DNA from 3 places in the Clostridium amazonense genome. Region 1 is predicted to be linked to each of the others. Evidence: predicted binding sites of a transcription regulator. Region 1 holds the regulator's gene; each other region holds the start of a gene.
What was found. Region 1 encodes HrcA, which represses chaperone genes, less so after heat shock. Its sites were predicted from a motif close to TGTTAGCACTCNNNNNNNNNGAGTGCTAACA; they were not measured.
Positions count from the first base shown of each region.

Region 1 (3,224 bases):
TAACTGCAACACATGAATTTGTTGTTCCTAAATCAATTCCTATTATTTTTCCCATAGTATTTTACCTCCTATTTGCTAATTTGCTACTTTTACCATACTATATCTTAATACTTTATCTTCTTTTTTGTATCCTTTTAAGAATACTTCCACTATTTGATTTTCACCTAATTCATCATTTTCTTCATGCATAACTGCATTATGATAGTTTGGATCAAATCCATTAGCAGTATCTATTTCTTCAACACCTAATTTTTCAAGTGAAGTATTAAATTGTTTTACTGTCATTTCTATGCCTTTTCTTAAATCATCTACATTAGAATCACAAGATAGTGCACGTTCTAAATTATCAAGAACAGTAAACATTTCTTTTAAAACATCTTCACAAGCACTTAGATAAATACCTTCTTTTTCTTTTATTGTTCTTTTTCTGTAATTGTCATATTCAGCACCTAATCTTAGGTACTTTTCCTTTGAATCATTCAATTCACTTTTTAATTTTTCATTTTCTGCTTTTAAAGCTTTAATATCTACTGGTTCAAAACTTGTTTCCTCATTTTTTTCAGCATCTTCTATATTTTCGGATTCTTTCAGGTTTTCTGCTTCACACTTGCATTCTTCCTCAAGATTTTCCTCCCTTTTTTCATTAAGGGTTTCATCTCTCTTATCCACTTTCATTCCTCCATTCTATATTTAACTTAGTCTTTATACAGTAAAATAAATTGTAATTTTTATTATCATTTATTTACTATAGTTAGATTTTTAGGTTTGAAAGAAAATAACAAGCTATACTTAAATATTTGTTTCTTATATTAAAGTTTAGATAAAAGCATATTAATACTTCTATTTAACTTGCTATTTTAAACTTTAGTATTAAAAACCTTTATATAATTTTTGTATATTATAATTAAGTTCTTTAACTAACTTATCAACTACTGCTATAACTTTACTATATGGAATTCTAGTTGGACCTATAACTCCTATAGTTCCTATTGGATTTCCGTTATAACTATATGTCGCAGTTATTATACTGCATTCCTTAGCAGAATCTAGAAAATTTTCTTCACCTATTTTCACAGATAATCCTTGCTTTGCATCAGTATCTAACAATTTTTTAACATAGTCTACATTATTTACAAAGTTCAAGAAATCTTTAGCTTTATCTATATTGTTGTATTCTTGATAATTAAATATATTTGTTGATCCTTTTATAAATACCTTACTATTATCTTCATTTATTAAAGTTTCATAAAGCATTGGAATGATAGCATTGAAAATTTCCTCATTTTGCATTAAATCTTGTTTTAATTTTTCTAAAAACTCTAGTGACATATCCTCAAAAGATATATTTCTTAATTTTAAATTTAATACATTATTTATTTGTAAGATCAAACTACTATCAATAGACTTTTTAACTTTAATAACTTTATTCTTTATTACACCACTATTAGTAACAATAGTAAACAAAATGCTATTGTTATCTATTGGAGCTAACTGCAAGTACCTCATTGAACTAGTTTTTAATGATGGTGCTTTAACAACAGAAGTAAGATTTGTAAGATTCGATAATATTTCTGTTGCTTCTATAAGCACTTTATCTATTTCCTCAAAAGCTATATCTAATAGTGAATTCTTTATTATAGCTTCTTCTTCTGAAGTAAGTGCAGAAATTTTCATAAGGTCATCAACATAAAATCTGTAGCCTTTATCTGAAGGTTTCCTTCCTGAAGATGTATGCAATTGTTCTAGATATCCCATGTCTTCAAGATCAGACATTTCATTTCTAATAGTTGCAGAACTAATTCCCAAATCATACTTCTTAGCAATTGTTCTAGACCCTACTGGTTCTCCACAAGTGATATAATCATGGATAATAGCTTTAAGTATATAAATTTTTCTATCATCCATTTCCATTTTATCACCTCATTATTAGCACTCACTAATTAAGAGTGCTAATTAGTACATTCTTAACATATCATTTTCTATGTATATTGTCAATAGATTTTTTAATCTTTTTCAAAAATAAATTCACACATTATACTATTAGATACTTCTATTCCTCGCTTTGTTAAATAAATACTATTTTTTTCATCACTCATTAATCCAAGTTTTACATACTTATTAATAATTTTCCCATAAACTTCATATATATCCGAGTTAAATCTTTCTTTAAATGTATTTTTATTTATACCATTTATTTTTCTAAGACCCAAAAACATAAACTCTTCCATATTGTCTTTTATATTATTCTTTTCTTTATATATTATCGCATTTCCTTTTTTATTCATTTTTTCTATATAATAAGAAATATTATTTTCATTAGAATATCTTATTTCATTTATATATGAATGAGCTGAACTTCCGCAACCTATATATGGTTTAACATCCCAATAAACTAAATTATGTCTACATTCTTTTCCAGGCTTTGCATAATTAGAAATTTCATATTGTATATATCCATTTTTCTTTAGAATTTCCAATGTTTTTAAATTCATTTTTCTTTCATCTTCTTCACTAGGAAGCTTTAATATATCCTTTTCAAAAAGATTATAAAAAGGTGTACCCTCTTCAATTATTAAACTATAGCAAGATAGATGTTCTGGTTTTAAATTAATTATTTTATTTAAACTTTCTTCCCACATTTCTACAGTTTGATTTGGTAGTCCAAACATTAAATCTACATTTATATTTTCAAAACCACTCTCTCTTGCCATATCATAACTTTCTATAAATTCTTCAAAGGTATGTATTCTACCTATTTTTTTTAATAAATTATTTTGACAAGCTTGAAGTCCTATACTTAATCTATTTACTCCCATTTTCTTAAATGCTTCTAATTTTTCCTTTGTAAATGTGCCTGGATTTCCTTCAACAGTAAATTCTATATCTTTTGATAAATTTAATTTTTTTATGCTTTCTTTTAGTATATTAATTGCCTCTAAAGAGAAATAGGTGGGAGTTCCCCCACCTATAAATATAGTTTCTATTATATAATTTGAAAGACTCACATTATCTATTTCTTTAGATAGCGCTTTCGCATAGTTTATCATCTGTCCATCACATCCACTAAAAGAAGGAAAATCACAATAAAAGCATTTATTTTTACAAAATGGTATATGAATATATAATGATATTTTCTCCATTTTTTCTCCTCCATTTAATGATTTAATTTAATCAATTTTTAATACTGCCATAAATGCTTCTTGTGGAACTTCAACGCTTCCAAC
Region 1 covers NZ_JBWKMH010000033.1:488,407-491,630, forward strand. Annotated here, with positions in the region: gene dnaK (molecular chaperone DnaK) at 1-55, opposite strand, end outside; gene grpE (nucleotide exchange factor GrpE) at 76-675, opposite strand; gene hrcA (heat-inducible transcriptional repressor HrcA) at 871-1,911, opposite strand; gene hemW (radical SAM family heme chaperone HemW) at 2,004-3,140, opposite strand; gene lepA (translation elongation factor 4) at 3,168-3,224, opposite strand, start outside.

Region 2 (3,224 bases), on a different contig from region 1:
CATCAACATCTGAAGTTAATGTTTCAATAACTGGTATTATATTAGCATATGCTGTTCCACCACCTGCTATTATACCTTCTTCTACAGCAGCTTTTGTTGCAGCTAATGCGTCTTCTATTCTTAATTTTCTTTCTTTAAGTTCTGTCTCAGTTGCTGCTCCAACTTTAATTACAGCTACTCCACCTGCAAGTTTTGCAAGTCTTTCGTTTAATTTTTCTCTATCGAATTCTGAAGTAGTTTCATCCATTTGAACTTTAATTTGGTGAACTCTCTTAGCTATATCTTCCTTAGCGCCTTTTCCATTTACTACAACAGTATTTTCTTTAGAAATTTTAACGCTTTCTGCACTACCTAACATTTCAACTGTAGTTTCTTTTAAATCAAATCCAAGTTCATCACTTATAACTGTACCACCTGTTAAGATAGCTATATCTTGAAGCATTTCTTTTCTTCTATCACCAAATCCTGGTGCTTTAACAGCAACACAAGTAAATGTTCCTCTTAATTTATTAACTACTAATGTAGCTAAAGCTTCACCTTCGATATCTTCAGCTATTATTAATAATTTTCTACCTTGTTGAACTACTTGCTCTAGTACAGGTAATATTTCTTGTAAATTTGTTATTTTTTTATCAGTTAATAAGATATATGGATTATCTAATACAGCTTCCATTTTCTCTGTATCTGTTACCATGTATGAGCTTAAATAACCTCTATCAAATTGCATACCTTCAACAACTTCAAGTTCTGTTCCCATTGATTTAGATTCTTCAACAGTTATAACTCCTTCATTGCCTACTCTTTCCATAGCATCTGAGATTAACTTTCCTATTTCTTCATCAGCTGCTGATATTGCAGCAACTCTTGCTATGTCTTCTTTTCCACTTACTGGTTTTGAATATTGTTTTATTTCTTCAACTGCTTTATCAACAGCCATTCTTATTCCATTTCTTATTAACATTGGGTTTGCACCAGCAGTTACATTTTTTAAACCTTCTCTTATTATAGCTTGTGCTAAAACTGTAGCTGTTGTAGTACCGTCTCCAGCTACATCATTAGTTTTTGTTGCAACTTCTTTTACAAGTTGTGCTCCCATATTTTCAAATGCATCTTCAAGCTCTATTTCTCTTGCAATTGTTACACCATCATTTGTTATAAGTGGTGATCCAAATTTTTTATCTAAAACAACATTTCTTCCTTTAGGTCCAAGTGTTACTTTAACAGTATTTGCCAATACATCTACACCTTTTTGCATAGCTCTTCTAGCGTCTTCGCCAAATAAAATACTTTTAGCCATTTCAAAAACCTCCTAAATTGTAATTAATATTTACTACTCTATTATCGCTAATATATCACTTTGTTTTAATATGATATATTCTTGTCCTTCATGTTTTATTTCATTACCTGAGTATTTGGAAAATAATACTTTATCTCCAACTTTTACTTCCATTTTTACATCTACAAGACCAGGTCCAACCGCAATAACTGTTGCTTCTTGTGGTTTTTCCTGTGAAGCTGCTGTTAAAACTATTCCGCTTTTTGTCACCTCTTCAGCTTCCAATCTTTTGATTACTACTCTATCACCAAGTGGTTTTATTGCCATAATGTGAACCCTCCTAAAAATTTTATTTGTTAGCACTCTTCATCCTAGAGTGCTAATTTATATTATTATAATAATTAAAGTGTTAATTAATATCAAACTTTCCATACTTCTTATATATTGATTTTTTCTTCATTTCCTTTGATTTGGATAGACTTTCCTATGTTTTTCTTACTTTTACTTTATTTTAAGAATAATTTATAATTTATTAATTTTTTTATTCTTTCGTTCATGAAATCTCTTTAAAATATCTTTTCCTTTTAATACTCCTAATATAAAGAAAGTTACTGCTACAACTGTTGTTATTATTAATGTAGTGTAGTTTTTATCTACTATTCCATTTCCAAAAATTGCAGAGATTAAAATCCAAGGAAACCTCCCAAGTGTAGAGTATAACATAAAATCCATAAAAGCAACATCAGATACTCCACATAAATATACTAATACATCTTTCGGTATTCCCGGAATTATATAAACAAAAAATATTACAATTTTATCGCTACCTTTGGTAAGAATTTTTCTGAATAGTTTCAAGTCTTTATTCTCAATCATCTTTTGAACTTGATTTCTCATTAAGTATCTTGCAATTAAATATCCTATTCCACTTCCTATTGCTATACCTATAATTGAAAGAATTGTACCAAAAACAGTACCAAAAATATATCCTCCAACTACTTGAATTGGCTCTCCAGGGATAAAGAAAAATACCACTTGAACAACTTGCAACAAAACATATATAACCCCACTGAAAATACCATAAGATAATATAGTGTCTTTTATCATTTGTGGATTTTTTATAACATCAGCATATTTAAAGAAATATTCATATAGTACTACTATTGTAACTAAAACAAAGATTCCAAATATTATATGAAAGATATACTTATCTAAAACATCCTTAAAATTCTTCTTAGTACTTTTTTTATTCACTTTACCACCCCATTTTATTGATACTATTTTGGTTTAAATTTTGAATTAACATAGATAACCCTGTTTTTTTCTTACATATTAATATAATAAGTAAAGTAAATACTTGTAATTTTGTTGATATTTTTATGTAATTATTTTATTTTCTCTAGCATAATAAAATAGATACTGTTGTGCAAATCCTGCTAATTCTCCAAATTTATCTCTAGCAAAAATCCTAATTTTAGGTAAAGACACATCTGGAGCTACATAAAAATATTGCATTGCTCTTTTTACCCAAACATCTACAGGAAAAGCACTATACTTTTGCATTGAAAATAACATTATACAATCTGAAACTTTAGGTCCTATACCATTAAATTGTTTTAACGCTTCATGGCACTCATCATCATTTAATGATTTAATTTCTTCTAAGTTATATATGTTGTTAGATATTTTCTCAACCGCATCTATTATGTATTTTGCTCTAAATCCTACACCTAAGGCTTCTACTTCTTCTAATGTAGCTTTTTTAAATTGATCTATTGTTGGAAATGTATAATATGTATTTCCTTTATATTCTATAGCATCTCCATATTCTTTACTTATGTTATTTATAGCTCTTTTTATCATTGGTATTCTATTATTTGCAGAAGTTATAAATGATATAACAATTTCAAAAGGGTCTTGCTTCAAAAGTCTAATACCCTCTCCAAAC
Region 2 covers NZ_JBWKMH010000031.1:265,660-268,883, reverse strand. Annotated here, with positions in the region: gene groL (chaperonin GroEL) at 1-1,297, opposite strand, end outside; gene AC07E4_RS13500 (co-chaperone GroES) at 1,331-1,603, opposite strand; gene AC07E4_RS13495 (TVP38/TMEM64 family protein) at 1,799-2,530, opposite strand; gene AC07E4_RS13490 (DNA-3-methyladenine glycosylase family protein) at 2,654-3,224, opposite strand, start outside.
Region 2: a site for HrcA is predicted at 1,631-1,661, ahead of AC07E4_RS13500 (co-chaperone GroES). Genes of this name have one in related genera too.

Region 3 (3,224 bases), on a different contig from region 1:
AATGAAAAGATGTTTTCTTCATTAAAGAAAAAGAAACATATATTCCAATCGATTAAAAAAGCTAAGATGCGTTTAGGATAACTTGGTGAAGAGCCTTTATTAAATGTTTTGGATTTTATAATATTTATATCAGGTAAAATATATTTAAATAGTGGTGTTATTGAGTACCCAATTAATCCACCCAACGTATTTATCATAAGGTCATCTACATCAAATAATCTATAAGGATATTTGTAAATTCCATATATACCAGTTAATTGTGTAACCTCAAAAAACACAGCTACTAAAAAAGATATAAGTAAAGTTTGGTTAAAACTTTTTTTGAAATAGTATCTAAGATAAACTCCCAGAGGTATTGTAAGTACAATGTTAAAGAAAACTTGCATAAAAGCTGGCTCAGAAAATATATGCAAGTATGTATTAGGTTTAGTTAATATAACACTTGTTTCAGATAAAAAATCTTTTATAAATGTAAATGGAATCAGTTGAGTATTAGAGCCTGTAAAAAAAGGTTCATCAACTTGTGGTAATGGTAATAAAGTCATAAAAAAAGCTGTAATACAATAAAAAACAAATGTATAAAAAATAAATATTTTAAATTTGTTATTTGTTCCATATTTTCTATAATTATATACAGCATATGGAATGCATATTATAGAAGTTAATATTGGAAATAATAATACTGCTACTTTTATTGGAAATAAATAAGCACTCAAAATAGAAAACCTCCTAAATTTTAAATAGTTCATAAATAAATTAATATGTTTAACTATATTTTGTACAGTGAAACAATTAATATGATTATAATAACTTCGTTTAATTTAATTCATAATTAAGTAGAATTAATAAATTTTTGTAGTAAATAATTAATAATAGAAATTAATCAATATTTAACAATTTTAATTAAAGTTGAATTAGGATAATTGGTAATATATTTATAAAATTATAAAATGTCAAAACAAAGTATTAAGTTAAAAGTTTAATTCATGAACTTGACATGCATTTTTAAATATGGTATATAAAAGATATGCTGTTAGCACTCGTTGTGATATAGTGCTAACAAAATAGAAATAAAAATAAATTAAATATATAGTCTTTATGGTGAAGGGAGCATTTGAAAATGGAAACTAAACAATTTAAAGCAGAGTCTAAGAGATTATTAGACATTATGATTAATTCAATTTATACTCATAGAGAGATTTTTTTAAGAGAGTTATTATCTAATGCAAGTGATGCAATTGATAAGATTTATTATAAAACATTAAGTGATGATTCGTTAACTTTTAACAAAGAAGATTATTATATTAAAGTAATGCCAGAAAAAGAGAATAGAGTGTTAAGAATATGTGATACTGGTATTGGAATGACTGAAGAAGAGTTAGAAAACAATTTAGGAGTTATTGCAAAGAGTGGTTCACTTCAATTTAAGAAAGAAAATGAATTAGAAGAAGGTCATGATATAATTGGCCAGTTTGGTGTTGGGTTTTATTCAGCATTTTTAGTAGCGGATAAAGTTACTGTTATAACTAAAGCTTTTGGAAGCGATAAAGCTTACAGATGGGAATCACAAGGGGTAGAAGGATATACAATTGAAGAATGTGATAGAGATTCTGTAGGTACAGAAATAATATTAAAAATTAAAGATAATACAGAAGATGAAAATTTTGATGATTATTTAGATGAATATAGTTTAAGAAATTTAATTAAAAAGTATTCTGACTTTATAAGATATCCAATTAAAATGGAATTAACAAAAAATAAGTTAAAAGAAGGTAGTGAAGAAGAATACGAGGAATATAAAGAAGAAGAAACAGTAAATAGCATGGTTCCTATTTGGAGAAAAAATAAAAATGAACTTACTGAAGAAGACTATAATAACTTCTATAGTGAAAAACACTTTGGATTTGATAAACCTATAAAACATGTTCATATTAGTGTAGATGGTATGGTAAGTTATAATTCAATATTATTTATTCCAGAAAAAGCTCCATATGATTTCTATACAAAAGAGTATGAAAAAGGATTAGAGCTTTATTCAAATGGTGTTTTAATAATGAATAAATGTGGTGATTTATTACCAGACTACTTTGGATTTGTAAAAGGTATAGTTGATTCAGAAGATTTTTCACTTAACATATCTAGAGAAATATTACAACATGATAGACAATTAAAATTAATAGCTAAAAATATAAAAAATAAAATAAAAGGTGAACTTGAAAATCTATTAAAAAATGATAGAGAAAAATATGAGAAATTCTATAAAACTTTTGGCTCTCAATTAAAATATGGTGTATATAGTGAATTTGGAAGCAATAAGGATGTACTTCAAGATTTATTAATGTTCTATTCATCTAAAGAAAAGAAAATGGTAACTTTAAATGAATATGTATCTAGAATGCCAGAAGATCAAAAATACATCTACTATGCTGTTGGTGATTCAGTGGAAAGAATTGAGAAACTTCCACAAACAGAATTAGTATTAGATAAAGGATATGAGATATTATACTTTACTGAAGAAGTAGATGAATTTGCAATTAAAATGATGATGAATTATAAAGAAAAAGAATTTAAATCTGTATCTAGTAGTGATTTAGGAATAGAGACAGAAGACGATAAAAATTTATCTGAAAATGAAGAGAATAAAGGAGTTTTTGAAGCTATGAAAAATGTATTGGCTGATAAAGTTAAATCAGTTAAAGCTTCAAAGAGATTAAAAAATCATCCAGTATGTTTATCTAATGAAGGTGAACTTTCAATAGAGATGGAAAAAGTTTTAAAAGCTATGCCAAATGGTCAAGATGTAAAAGCGGATAAAATTTTAGAGATAAATGAAAATCATGAAGTATTTAAAGCTTTAAAAGATGCTCATGAAAAAGATGAAGAAAAATTCAAATTATATACAGATTTATTATATAATCAAGCTTTACTTATAGAAGGATTAGCTATAAATGATCCAGTAGAATTTACAAATAACATCTGTAAAATAATGAAATAATGTGATATTAAAATGGTTTCTATTATTTAGGTAATAGAAACCATTTTATATTTTATAAATAAAGATCCTTTTAAGGAAAAATAAGAAAATAAAGAATTTTATTTACAAGGAAAATAAAGTATTATATAATAAATTTAGGAAATGAAGAAGTATAATTTGTATGTGGGCACTTAAATTATATGGAGTTAGTAGTGCAACCGACCTAATTATAATTAAAAAAAATTAGGAG
Region 3 covers NZ_JBWKMH010000003.1:189,889-193,112, forward strand. Annotated here, with positions in the region: gene AC07E4_RS01730 (VanZ family protein) at 1-716, opposite strand, end outside; gene htpG (molecular chaperone HtpG) at 1,121-2,995, shown strand; cyclic di-GMP riboswitch class II at 3,124-3,207, shown strand.
Region 3: a site for HrcA is predicted at 1,032-1,062, ahead of htpG (molecular chaperone HtpG). Genes of this name have one in related genera too.